DNA from 2 places in the Methanocalculus natronophilus genome. Region 1 is predicted to be linked to the other one. Evidence: riboswitches for the same ligand, from Rfam matches in the RefSeq annotation. Region 1 holds a riboswitch; the other holds the start of a gene.
The links. A riboswitch is a leader RNA that binds a small molecule or an ion and turns the genes downstream of it on or off. The one in region 1 is predicted to bind fluoride.
Positions count from the first base shown of each region.

Region 2: linked by a shared signal. The riboswitch ahead of ABCO64_RS00675 (dynamin family protein) and the one ahead of ABCO64_RS01500 (MutS-related protein) in region 1 are both predicted to bind fluoride.

Region 1 is NZ_JBCEXH010000001.1:276,077-282,265, reverse strand. Features, by position in the region: gene ABCO64_RS01515 (AlbA family DNA-binding domain-containing protein) at 1-99, opposite strand, end outside; gene ABCO64_RS01510 (5-methylcytosine restriction system specificity protein McrC) at 271-447, opposite strand; gene ABCO64_RS01505 (MutS-related protein) at 444-1,898, opposite strand; gene ABCO64_RS01500 (MutS-related protein) at 2,030-3,562, opposite strand; fluoride riboswitch at 3,729-3,790, opposite strand; gene ABCO64_RS01495 (nuclease-related domain-containing DEAD/DEAH box helicase) at 3,892-5,604, opposite strand; gene ABCO64_RS01490 (hypothetical protein) at 5,846-6,082, shown strand.
Region 2 is NZ_JBCEXH010000001.1:134,638-140,826, forward strand. Features, by position in the region: gene ABCO64_RS00665 (stage II sporulation protein M) at 1-436, shown strand, start outside; gene proS (proline--tRNA ligase) at 447-1,874, shown strand; gene ABCO64_RS00675 (dynamin family protein) at 1,926-3,719, opposite strand; fluoride riboswitch at 3,787-3,848, opposite strand; gene ABCO64_RS00680 (hypothetical protein) at 4,041-4,478, shown strand; gene ABCO64_RS00685 (helix-turn-helix domain-containing protein) at 4,686-5,339, opposite strand; gene ABCO64_RS00690 (hypothetical protein) at 5,336-5,740, opposite strand; gene ABCO64_RS00695 (prenyltransferase/squalene oxidase repeat-containing protein) at 5,750-6,189, opposite strand, start outside.

The DNA of each region.
Region 1 (6,189 bases):
TACTGTCTTCAGGATGTTCTTTGGGGAGGAGAGATCCCGCTTGAACGCAAGGGTTTTACCCTCTGGCTTTGCTATACGTTCTGATATTGGGATATACATCAGGTTTCCTCAAGAGATGTATTACAAATGATGATTTTCTCTACAATGTCACCGTAACCCGGCATAATACCATCCCATCTCATATATTGCATTGCTGCCAATACCTGTTCTGTAATCCATGGCTTCGGTGGACTAAAAGTATACTAAACTCACCCTGTCACCATCACCGTTTCAACCTGTTCTGGCTGTGGCAGGGGGTCTCTTTGCTGCCTTTGTGGCATAGGCATACATCTGGTACATATCTGCCTGTGAAACGCCACCATTCCTGTCTTCCTGCTTGAGAAGCTTGTATTTGGTATCGATGATGATTGTTTGTGCTCCACCCCTGATGATACTATCAGGTTTCATCCTGCATCTGTGTCTGCATGTGTCTCCGAAAAAATCCGGGTATATAAATCCGGGCCAAAACTCGTCTGCAAAGGCTTCCCCTCTTCAATACGGAATGTCCGTTCTCCATCCTGCATACGTTCGGCACGGAGAAAAAGGGCATTATCAGGGGACTGATCATAGAGGCTTCGCGAAAATTCATGGAGATGGGTGACAAAAAGAACCCTGATCTGCTTCTCTATCAGGGCAGAGACGATCTGGTGGGAGACCTCAGAGCCTTCCCTCTCATTTGTCGCCGCAAAGGATTCGTTGAACAAGACCATGCTGTCAGGTTTCAGGGAATCCACGATCTGACTCATCCGCCTGAGCTCTTCATCAAATTTTCCACTCTGCATCGAATGGTCTTCTTCCCGCCTGAAATGGGTGAATATCCCTGTACAGACCTCTGCATGGAATGATTCTGCCGGCACAAACATTCCTGCCTGCATCATCATCTGTGCCAGGCCAATGCTCCGGAGAAAGGTAGTTTTTCCTCCCCGGTTCGCACCGGTGATGATGGTGAGATCTTTTCCTGTGGCAAACAAATCATTGCTGACTATTGGTTGATCGATTCTGAGGGCCAGGCATATGTCATATACCCCCCGAACGGAGCACTTCCGTGATCCCGGCTCTTCCGGGACCGGGAAACAGATAGTCGTCCCTCTGTGCGAAAGGTGGCTGTGCAGCTGTATGCAACCGAGATAGAATGCCAGCTCGGTCTTGAGACTTGTACACATCTGTACCAGGTGATCGGACACCCGGACAAGAAGAGCAGCAATATCTCTCACGCTCTCTCCTTTCAGCTCGCCCAATGCCCGAAATCCTGCAACATCCCGCTCTGCTATGGTGAAGTGATACTGATCAGGATCTTCCCTGGAAATAAAACGAGAGATCCAGGATTGCTTACCTGGCTTTCTGCTTCTCTGGATTGCATACCCGGTTCCCTGATTCCCCTTCCCAAGGACGGCACGAATCAGGTGTCCCTCCGGCAGTTTCAGTTCTTCGATCATCTCCCTCATGCTCAGGAGGTACTCATCAGAGAACTCCCGATCCAGCATGGAAAAGAACGTCCTGAAACCTTCAGATACAAAGGCTTCTCCATGCCGCTTTCCAATACCCCGGAGGGTTGCCAGCATCTCGATGAACAGCTCAATTGCCTTTACCGAATTGATTCGCACGGCGTCGGCGGACTGGCCAGTATATCTGCCGACTATCTTCAGGTACTCTTCAATCGATGCTGAGGCAGTATCATACATCTCCTGGATACTATCCGGATTGTTCATACAATCACGGAGAATATCCTGGCGGTAGCATATCGTGCCTGGATCACATGTTCCGGTCAGGAGGACATTTCTGACGACTTCCCTGATGAATACGTCACCACCTGCCATCGTGGCAACCAGGATATCCAATTCGAGATCGCAGCTGACCATCTGTTTCACCTGGGGCAGCGACTTCCACGCCGTCTGATACTCGCGGTGCCTCCACCGCTCAGGGGAAGGTGATTTGAGGAGCATGCCCCATTGAGGGTGAAAATCAGTATCTCTGTACAGAAGACAGGGCTTCATGATCGCATCCGCTCCTTGATCTTTTCATAGGTTACCTGGTTTTTCCTTGCGATAGCCATGGCATATGAAAGTCCATCGGCAGGCTTTCTTTCGATCCGATAGGTCCGCTGATCCGGGTCATCGACAACAACGGTGCTGACCATACTCACTGTTTTTGGCAGAGTCGTCAGCTCGTCTAAGAAGGTGACATAGATGCAGAGGATATCCTGGTCAATCACCTGGTCGAGTACTTTGTGACCGAGAAACAAGGCATCCTGCACGGTGGTGGAGGAAAAGATCTCGTTGATGATGATGATGCTTCTGGGCGTGCACTGGTTGAGGATAGTATGGATTCTTTCCAGGTCATCTTCCAGCTTGCTCCTGAATGTATTGATATCCTCCTCCTGTTCGAAGTGAGTGAAGAGCTTGTCGGGCAGAAAGAGCCGGGCTGTTCGTCCGGGAACCGGACACCCAAGAGATGCAAGGTGATGCAGTTGCCCATACATCCGGGCAAATGTGGTCTTGCCCCCCTGGTTTGGGCCGGTTATGACAAGAATACGCTCCTCTTGTTGCAGAAAAAAATCATTGGGAACAACTGATCGGTTACCGGAGAGAAGGCTGTTTGCCAGCGCCAGATCAAACCCCTCAGTGCAACAAATCTCTTTGCTGGTTTCAGAGACAAGGGGTGTGCAGAATGGGAGGCCTTTTTGTTTGAGGCAGCTGATGAATTCCAGATAGGCAATATAAAAATGAATGTCCCGGTCAAACCGGCAGATCGTCTCATCAGCAAAACCGGCATGTTTTTCCTGGAATGTATCCAGATGAGAAAACTCATTTTGGAATAATCGTGAGACGAGATCGAGGATCCTTCCTTCGACCTGGCTCATCTCTCTTTGTTCAGGGATTGTGTCCTTGTCAGAGGTGCCTGGCCCGGTAAGGAATTTTGAAAAAATATCTGCAACTTCCTGGTAATACTCCTCATCCGGGACATTCCTGCAGACTGTAACCTCATTTCCCCTGATATGGATTGTATATGCTACTCCTGCGAGTTCATTGCTGAGCCTGGTTATATCCTCAGCCAGGGAAATAAACTGTTCTGAGCTACTATATTGGTTCAGATAGGTCAGCATTGCCAAAAAGCCGCGTGACTCCAGGCTGCATTTTGAGAGAGCATCCGCAAGGGATTGTATTGCTTCGGTGTATATTCTGGCTGCCTCAAGGAACCAGCCTTTGTTTTGATACGTGTTGGGATTTTTTTCTGCCCGGGAGAGCAGCTGCCGCATGGACTGCATCTCTTTGGCAAATGTTCTGATGATCAGATAGAGGTGATCATCTCTGAGGTCTTCGAATACCTCCTGGCGGTACCGGACATCATCAGCACGATGTAATGGGGCATAGAAAAACGGGTTTAGGTGATACTCCTCATAATCCGCAGTCAGGGCTGATACAATCTGGTCCAGGTGAAGATCCTGGAAACAGGCAGGTTCCAGCATAGCATCGTCTCTGATATCGTCATCCGGATGTGCAAACAATATACCTGGACCCATCATGCAGCCTCCGTTTCGATTATTGCATATCGCTGAACGGGCTGACCCGGAAGAGAGGTATGCCTGGTTTTTTTCAGATACAGGGGCTCTGGCTCTTCCGGCAGACCAAAACGGGTGGTTCTACCAGATAGAAAGCACTTGATTATCCATGTACATGCCATACTGTCACATCAGGATAGAAGTCATCAGCAAAAGGCGGTTTATTCGGTGGACTTCATCACCGGCAGTAAGAGAGACGTGAGCGTGCGCTGAGGTACTTAGAGTTCCACAATAATTATAATCTTTGGTATGGCAGATCAGCTGGAGGCTCTCTAGAGTAAATCACCCCCCATTCACTCTCTTCCTGACTCTCCCATCTTCCCCCGGATCGCCCCCATCATCTCCCGGCTCCCCACAATCGCAAGCAGCAACCGGGCCCGGGAGAACGCAACATACAGCATCTCGTCGCTGTTTATCAATCTATCATCCAGCACGACGATGGTGACCGGGCTCTCCAGCCCCTTGAACCGCTTGACTGAATCAACGATGATTGCGTCAGTGGTGTCATTTTGAAAGAGCTCATTGCAGAACTGGTACCGCTGGCCGCCGATCTCGCGACCGGTGCAGTACTTGTCCCTGTCATCACGGGTCGAGATGAGGACCGCGATATCGGATGGCGGGATCTCTTCTCTCTCAACCAGGGTGTAAATGTACTCTTCAAGTCTTGTCCGTGCAATAGCAGGGGTCTCTGCCTCAATCCACTCAACCTCAAGGCCATCCGGCCCGATGGCTTTTGTCTCCTGGCCCTTGTAGAAGAGCCGGGCAACCTCGTGGATACGCTGGGTGTTCCGCAGGTTCAGGGAGAGGGTAAAGGGGATCTCATAGAGCTGTTCCAGGTACCTGCCCTCATTCTGGTAGACATCCTGGTTATTGTCATAGAAGAGTCGGATCTTCTGTTTTCCATCCGGGTCAAGTGCGGATTCTAGTGACTGCAGGAGGCGGGGAGGAAAGTCCTGGCCTTCATCAATGATGAGTGTGTCAAAGCGTCTCTCTGGCAACGTGCTGAGTGCTTCAAGCAGGTGAGTTGGGTACTTCTCGAGAAAGAGCCGGCTGTCAACCGTTGATCTATCAACGTCTATGCACGCCTCGGAGAAGAGGTCATCGCAGACCTTGTGGTAGTTGCCGATCATGAGCAGGTCACGGTCGCCTATTGTCTTTTTCATGTACTCTGAAAGCGGTCGGTTGTAGCAGGTGAGAAGGACCCGCTCCCCGGCGTGTATGCAGCGGACTGCCTCCTCCATTGCGAGGATCGTCTTTCCGGTACCGGCAGACCCGGATATTGCCACCCGCCTGGTACTGGCAAAGCCTGCTAGGATCTGGTACTGGAGAGGGGTCAGTGTCTGGATATGCGCCTCGTCATCTGCCATCACCCGGTGGAGAGGTACATTGAGCTGGAAGGGGTGGGCAAGGATATCCTCAAGAATTGCCATCCCCTCCTCCCCAAGCGGCTTTGCCCGATAGTCGCTTGCCATCTCGCCTTCGAGCAGGTCAAGTATCCAGAACCGGAGATCAGATTCGAACTCGTCCATGCAGCAGAGGATATTCCGTGGCATGTCCGCCCCAAGATCACTTTTGATTTCCGGGATATCGGGCAGGATCACGCCATGGCTGATACCAATACGCCGGTACCCCCACTTAGGGTGAGCCTGGCATTTTTTCAGGATCTGGTGCTTTGACTCAACTGCCTGTCTCGCCGGGTTTTTAATGGGCCAGGTGTTTCCATGCCGGTCGGTGCTGGTCCAGGCATCAGCTGCAGGATCATAGGCAATACCGCCGCCCTTCACCTCGATTGTGAGAAAACCATAGTCCGGGTGAGCGACAACAAAGTCACATTCGCCGTCGATCGGCTCACCGCTCTTTCCTGTTCCAAGCCAGGGGCGTGAGTAGAAGACGGTGAAGGGATCTTCGAGCACCGCTTTGAGCTTATTGTACACTTTCTGTTCTGCTCTCCTGCCGGGATCGGCCAGGATGTCCGGGGTCAGGTGACGGGGCCAGAGTACTGCCATTGCGATCAGGTCCTTTGTGTGATAAGGGGTTTTTATCCGGAGGTCATCATCCGGATATCAACAAGAGTGTCCCTCATCAATCATCAACCAGTACCGTTATGAACTCTTCTCCTGGATCGCCACTTCCAATCTCCCTTGCATTCTGTGTGGAGGTGGCTGCCATGCGTCGCTTGTTGCTGCTCTGAGTTGTTCACAATGTTTTTTGCTTCAGGAAAGAATAGGATGAACTGAGCGAACTGTCATGAAGAACATTATCGACAAAGTCATGCATTGGAACCGGCAGAAGAGAAAAGCATTTTTGCTGAAGATTGAGATGCAAAATGCGGCAGCTTTGACAGATGACGCCATTGCGGATGCAATGGCCGAACTTGCACGCATGATAAAACGCGGTGAAGCCAATCTTGATGCTGAAGGCAAATTGAGATACATCATCGGGAATGTTGTTCTTGAGTGCCGGATGGATATTGAGAAGGACTGACAATTCCCAGGGGTACTCACAGCATTTTTCTGAATATACACAAAGCCGGCTGTTTGATCCAGCTGCCTGCGAGCAGGCACCCTTCTCTCGTGTGAATTGAGAGAGAG
Region 2 (6,189 bases), 140 kb from region 1:
GCTCGACATTGAGGAGATGATGAAGGAAGGCCCGGGAATGATTGCACTGCTGCTCTTTATCAATAACCTGCAGGCATCCGCAATCATATTCCTCGGAGGAGTGACGTTTGGGATCGTGACAGTCTTTGTGCTGGCAACAAATGGACTCGTTGTTGGTGCTGTTTCAAAGATTGCCGGTGGAGAGCTTGGAGGGCTCTATATACTTGCCGCTCTTGCCCCCCATGGTATCTTTGAGCTCCCGGCACTCTTCATAGCAGGAGGGCTTGGGTTTCTTCTTGCAGGCGCAGTCCAGCGGGAGCTGTATGAGGGCGGTGATGCTGCGGCTGAAGCTGCTCGGTATTCGCTGATCTTCTGTAAAACCGTCATACCGCTCCTTGTCATTGCAGCCTTCATGGAGGCATTTATAACACCGGCTGTCATAGTACTGGTCGTTTAGGTGGCATATTATGGAAGAAAAGACGGATGCACTCCCGCCAATTGCTGATTTTAGCGCATGGTACAATGAGATCCTGAGGCGCGCCGGGATCATGGATGTCCGCTATCCTGTCAAGGGACTGTATGTCTGGTATCCCCACGGGTTTGCTATCCGGAAAAATACCTACAACAGGCTCAGGGCAATCCTGGATGAAGATCACCAGGAGACGATGTTTCCGCTACTGATCCCCGATCATGAGTTCAATAAAGAGGCTGAACATATCAAGGGGTTTGAAGAGGAGGTCTACTGGGTAACGCACGGAGGGCTCTCAGAACTTGATGTCCGGCTTGCACTCCGGCCAACAAGTGAAACCAGCATCTACCCGATGTATGCTCTCTGGATTCGATCCCATGCTGATCTCCCCCTGAAGCTCTACCAGGTGGTCAATACCTTCCGGTATGAGACAAAGCATACACGGCCGCTGATCCGGCTCCGGGAGATCACATCATTTAAGGAGGCCCATACCGTCCACTGTACCTGGGAAGAGGCTGCAGAGCAGGTTGAGGAGGCGATCCGGCTCTACACACAGTTCTATACCGACCTGGGCGTTCCGGTTCTCATCTCAAAACGGCCGGACTGGGACAAATTCCCGGGCGCAGACTATACAATTGCAGTCGATACAATAATGCCTGACGGCAGGACACTCCAGATAGGTACTGCGCACCATCTCGGCACCCACTTCTCAAGGACTTTTGATATCCGGTATGAGGATCGGCACGGAGAGCAGCAGCTCGCCTACCAGACCTGCTACGGCATTTCTGAGCGTTGTATCGCTGCTGTCATCTCGGTCCATGGCGATGATACAGGCCTTGTGCTGCCGCCTCTTGTCGCACCGGTGCAGGTGGTTATTATTCCAATAATCATCGGGAAGCGGGGCGATGAGGTGATGGGTGCTGCAGAGGCGCTCCGTAGCGAGCTGAAGGCACTCGGCATCCGGGCGGAGCTGGATACCCGCGATATGCGACCGGGTGCAAAATATTACCACTGGGAGCTGCATGGCGTTCCCCTCAGGCTTGAGATCGGACCCCGGGATATTGACGCTGGGACAATCATGGCAGTCGACCGTTTCAAGCAGAAGAAGCAGATCCGATCCGCTGCTGAAGTTGCACCTCTCCTTGAGGAGTTTGGGAGAACAATTGCAGAGCGTGCAGCTGAAGCAAATGCAGGACGGATAACCATCTGCCAGACGTCCGGTGAGGTGAAGGAAGCCGTCCGGATTGGTGTTGCTGTTGCATCATGGTGCGGGGAACGGGCCTGTGCAGACACAATCGAGGCAGAGACTGATGCAGCCCTTCTGGGATCAGAGCTCAGGGGACCTCACACAGAGGGTATTGATGGATCCGGCTGCCTGATCTGTGGAAAAGAGGGTACAGCCGCCCTGATCGGGCGGTCATACTGACTGCACCTGCTGGATTCTGGCCAGGCCGGACTCCAGAATCGCTTTTTTAACCTATTGCCATGAGCCGGTTTCTGGTCTGGCGATATCGAAGGTGCGGATCGTCTCCTGGATCTCCTCTATAGCACGATCCAGTTCATCCAGCCTGAGGCCAACAGTATCTGCATGCTTCTCTCTTTCCGCATATGCTGCCGAGATAGCACCATGAGTCGCCTCGATTGTCTGAAAGAGATGCGTCTCAAAGTCGGTGCTGAATTTTCTGAATGCTGAATCAACATTCTGTATCGTCTCCCATCTGAGGTTCTCAAGATTCTGCACCAGCAGCGATTCAATATGCCTCTTTGCACGATCCCGGGCACGTTTCTCCAAAACTGCCTTTGGTAACAGTCTCCCGAATACGCCGGGAGGAACCGGGGAGAAGGTCCGATCCCATGTACGACTCACCCAGTACGGCCGTCTTACAGGTGTGTATACCCGTTCGCCATCAGGGGCATGGTATGGAATATCAAAGAGATCTGCTGCTGCTTTCCTGATGGATTCGACCAGGGAATCTGCCTGTACCTGATGCTCTTTCAGGCGCGTTTTGATCTCCCTGTCCATGATCCCGGTTAATTCACCGAGTTCGTGCTCAAACCATCCGGGGATGATAGCAGCAAGAGCTTCTTCTGCTGCATTGTCAGGATCGTCTGTTGAGTGTACAATGGCATTCTCCGCAACCGAGGTGAGCTTTGCACGCAGTGGACAGGAGAGGTCTCTGACATGCGTCTCAAGCAGTTCACGCACACGCTTGTGATCGCCAGCAAGAATATCCATGGCCTGTATCTTCCTGACCTGAATTTCGTTGATTTTCTGGTCAAATAGTGCAAGCCTCTCTTCAAGCCGGGCAAGCGGCAGTTCAAGTGCCTTTCTCTCAAGGCTTAGCTGGAGGTGGATCTCCCGGAAGATATCATATGCTTTTGTACCGATTGCCTCTCTCAGGACACGATTTTTATCATGAGCCAGAAAGCTGGCGATATGAGTGTAAATCGCCTTGAGCCCGCTCGTCTCCCAGAGGGCAGAATCCCCGGAGAGCGTTGCCTCAAGTCCTTTCCGTGCGGATATGGCAAAGATCGGCGTATCAGGATCAATTCCGGCATCCTGAACCAGTATTGTGCGGAAAAAGTCAAGAGCCTTCACCCGGTCGGTCTCATTGAGATAATCCACCTTGTTGAGAACAAAGAAGAGGTAACCAACACGGTTTTTCACCTCCCTGAGGAATTCAACCTCAACTTCGGTGATGGGAGGATCAGCAGAGATAACAAAGAGTGATGCATCACATTGCGGCAGGAAATTCATCGTCGCTTCTGTATTGTGCCTGTAAATCGAGCCGATGCCCGGGGTATCAATGAGGACCACATCACGGAGCAGCTCTCCTGGATGATCGATCTCAACCTCGCGTATGCCTTTCGAATTCTTTGGATTTTCATCCTCGCTGACATACTGCATCAGCTGATCGTTCAGCCACCGGGCTGACGCACCCTTCAGTTCAATTTCAGGCTTGTCATCGAGAAACCGAACACGCAGCTTCTGCTGATCGCCATACCGGATAAACGTAGGAAGAGCAGTGAGTGGGATAACAGAGCTTGGCAAAACATCATCTCCGATCAGCGCATTTAAAAGCGTACTCTTGCCTCGCTTGACCTGGCCAAGAACTGCAAGGTGAAATCTGCCTTCTACAAGGCGCGTATCGAGTTCACGCAGCCGCTCTGCATAGGGCAGCCAGCAGTGCCCCATTGCCTCCAGGCGGCGTTGCTGGTCGGTTAGTATCTCTTCCAGATTCTCTGGAACCGATATATATGTACTATCCATTACTGTATCTCCTCCGGTTTTCATGCGAATGTCAAAATTGCATCTTCAGTTGGAGTAATTGGTATTCGGATGAACAGGAGTTATCAGCACAAAAGGCAGTTAGCGGTGAACTCCATCACCTGGTAAAGACTATAGTTAGTTTGGAAGATAGTTAATTCTTTGTTTATCGGGCAATTGCAAGCAAAAGAAAACTTTTTTGTCCAGGCACGCCAGCATCTCTGATCAGCCAGTGGCGATTTGGGTGCAGGAGATCCCCGGCTCGCGCGGCAATCCGGTAATTATCAGGTGATTCCATTGGCAGACAACAGCAGACATTGTACAATGAATGAGAACCAGGCACGCCACTTTCGTATTACCTGTCAGCACATCTTCGGGAAGCTGTGCGAGATTGAAGAGATCCTGAATGGAACGGGATCAGCCAGTTCATATTCCAGGTATTGTATGGATCTGTCACCTCTGCAGAAAGAGGTGATCATGGAATACTGCACCGATCTTCGCTCCCGGCTCGTCACCATAGCTGATGAGGAGGGGATCTCCTGTGAGCCTTTGGGATTATCCATGAAAAAGGCAGTTCTGAGCAGACTCAGTGTAATCGACTGCATGGCTGAAGAGCTCAGGCCACAGTACATGCGGGGGTACGGCACAGTCCTGGCGAGCCATGAACCCCGCCTTGAGCAGATCGCAGGTGATCTTCAGGTACCATCCAGGTCCCTTAAAAAACACCTTGAAGACGAAAGCAGTCAGGCTTTCAGGGAATGATTCAATTCCCTGGTACGGTAATAGACGAGATCTGCATAGCCTGTATCAATGATCTGATCTGTCTGGCACCATAATTCCAAACATAGAGAAAGTGGTAGATGCTCCAATAATTCAAACTCCAACGAAGAGAAGGGTCTGACTGCTGAATGCCCCGATGAAGCCGCCAGCTGCAATACTTGCATATGAAGAGGTACGAGTGTTCATCCACTATTTTTTATTTCCAGACGGTTTCTTTGGATCGTTTGTGTATTGCTTTTCAAATTCAGCTGCGCTCCTGGATAGTGCATGCTGCACCATACCAAGGACATCTGCAAACCCTTCCCCAAGGCCTCCGTACCTGATATCCCGGATGACACTATGCAGAAAGATCTGATAATATATGCAGATCTCATCAAACTCAGGGCTGGAAAAGCCGGCAAGCTGATTCACAAGAAGTGTCTGCCTGTATATCTTTTCAATTTCTGCCGGGGATTCCAGGTGGCAGATTGTTTCAAAGAACGTGTGTGATGCCCGGACCATCGCATCGATCAGATCCGGCAGTTCCCCATGCAGGGCTTCAAATTGACGGGTGAAGAGCGGACAGAACCACGGTTTATTCCGGATATCGGGTCGGAGATGCTGAAATTCCAGATAATTATATATCTTCATTATTGTCTCACGATTGCAATTCAGCCGACAGGAATACCCAGACGCACCCTCGTTCTTCTCTCTTGTGATGAAACCGGCACGTTCAAACGAATCAAGCCACTTTCGAATAGTTGCCACCTTCGTAAAACCAACACCGGTAGCAAGGTCGATCTCACGATGTGAGTTGCCATCGAGCAGAATACGCATCAGGGGAGCTTTGACCGGGGATTTCATGGAATAAATGTCTCCATATCGTTATCAGAGAGAGCCTCACGTGCGTTCTGCAACCAAACAGACAGATGGCGGGTACGCCTCTTTAGGAAACGGCGGCTTTCATCAGTTGAGACCAGTGGGAGGGTGCATGCGATCTCCCGCAGAAGATACACAGCCGACTCAGTACTGATGGGCTTTTCAGAAGCATGCAGAGCAGGTTCATACCTGGAAATACCAGAAAGGTGCATAGTAATCGTTTCTTCTGTTGCGATTCCCTGATTCAGGCAATGGAAACAATGGGGTTTGAAATTGGTCCGGTTCCAGAGATTAAGGCTTTTTCCAGGATCCAAAAAGGTATGCTGATCAGCAGGCCCTTCTGCCCCGACAGAATGGGGGGAGAGTACTATCATGCCCATATTCATACAACCTCTTCATGCAGTTCCCGGATAGGAGGTACAACCAATATTGTTCTTTCGAATCCCCCCAATCATCCTCATCGCATCCAGCGCAAGATAGGTATGCTCAAGAGTTGCCGAACCGCCAAAGATGGATCTGACATAGCCACCACTCTGATGAACACACCTCATGATGAACGCTTCACAACTCCTGAGAAATGCCGGGTGGTATCCAAGCAGGAAGGATACAAGAACCCCGGCATGAATATCCTCTAAGTACGGCGGATATATACCAGGCACCACAAGAAACCCAAATTCCGGGTCTTCGAAGCATCTGATACAGGAACTGGAGCGAATTGACGAAAGAGGATACCCAAGATTCACAAGTATTGAGAGGGCATAGGAGGTGTCTGTCAGTGTTGCAGATTGGAACCCGGCCTCCCCCTCCAGATGTACATTCCAAAGGATCGTGTTGA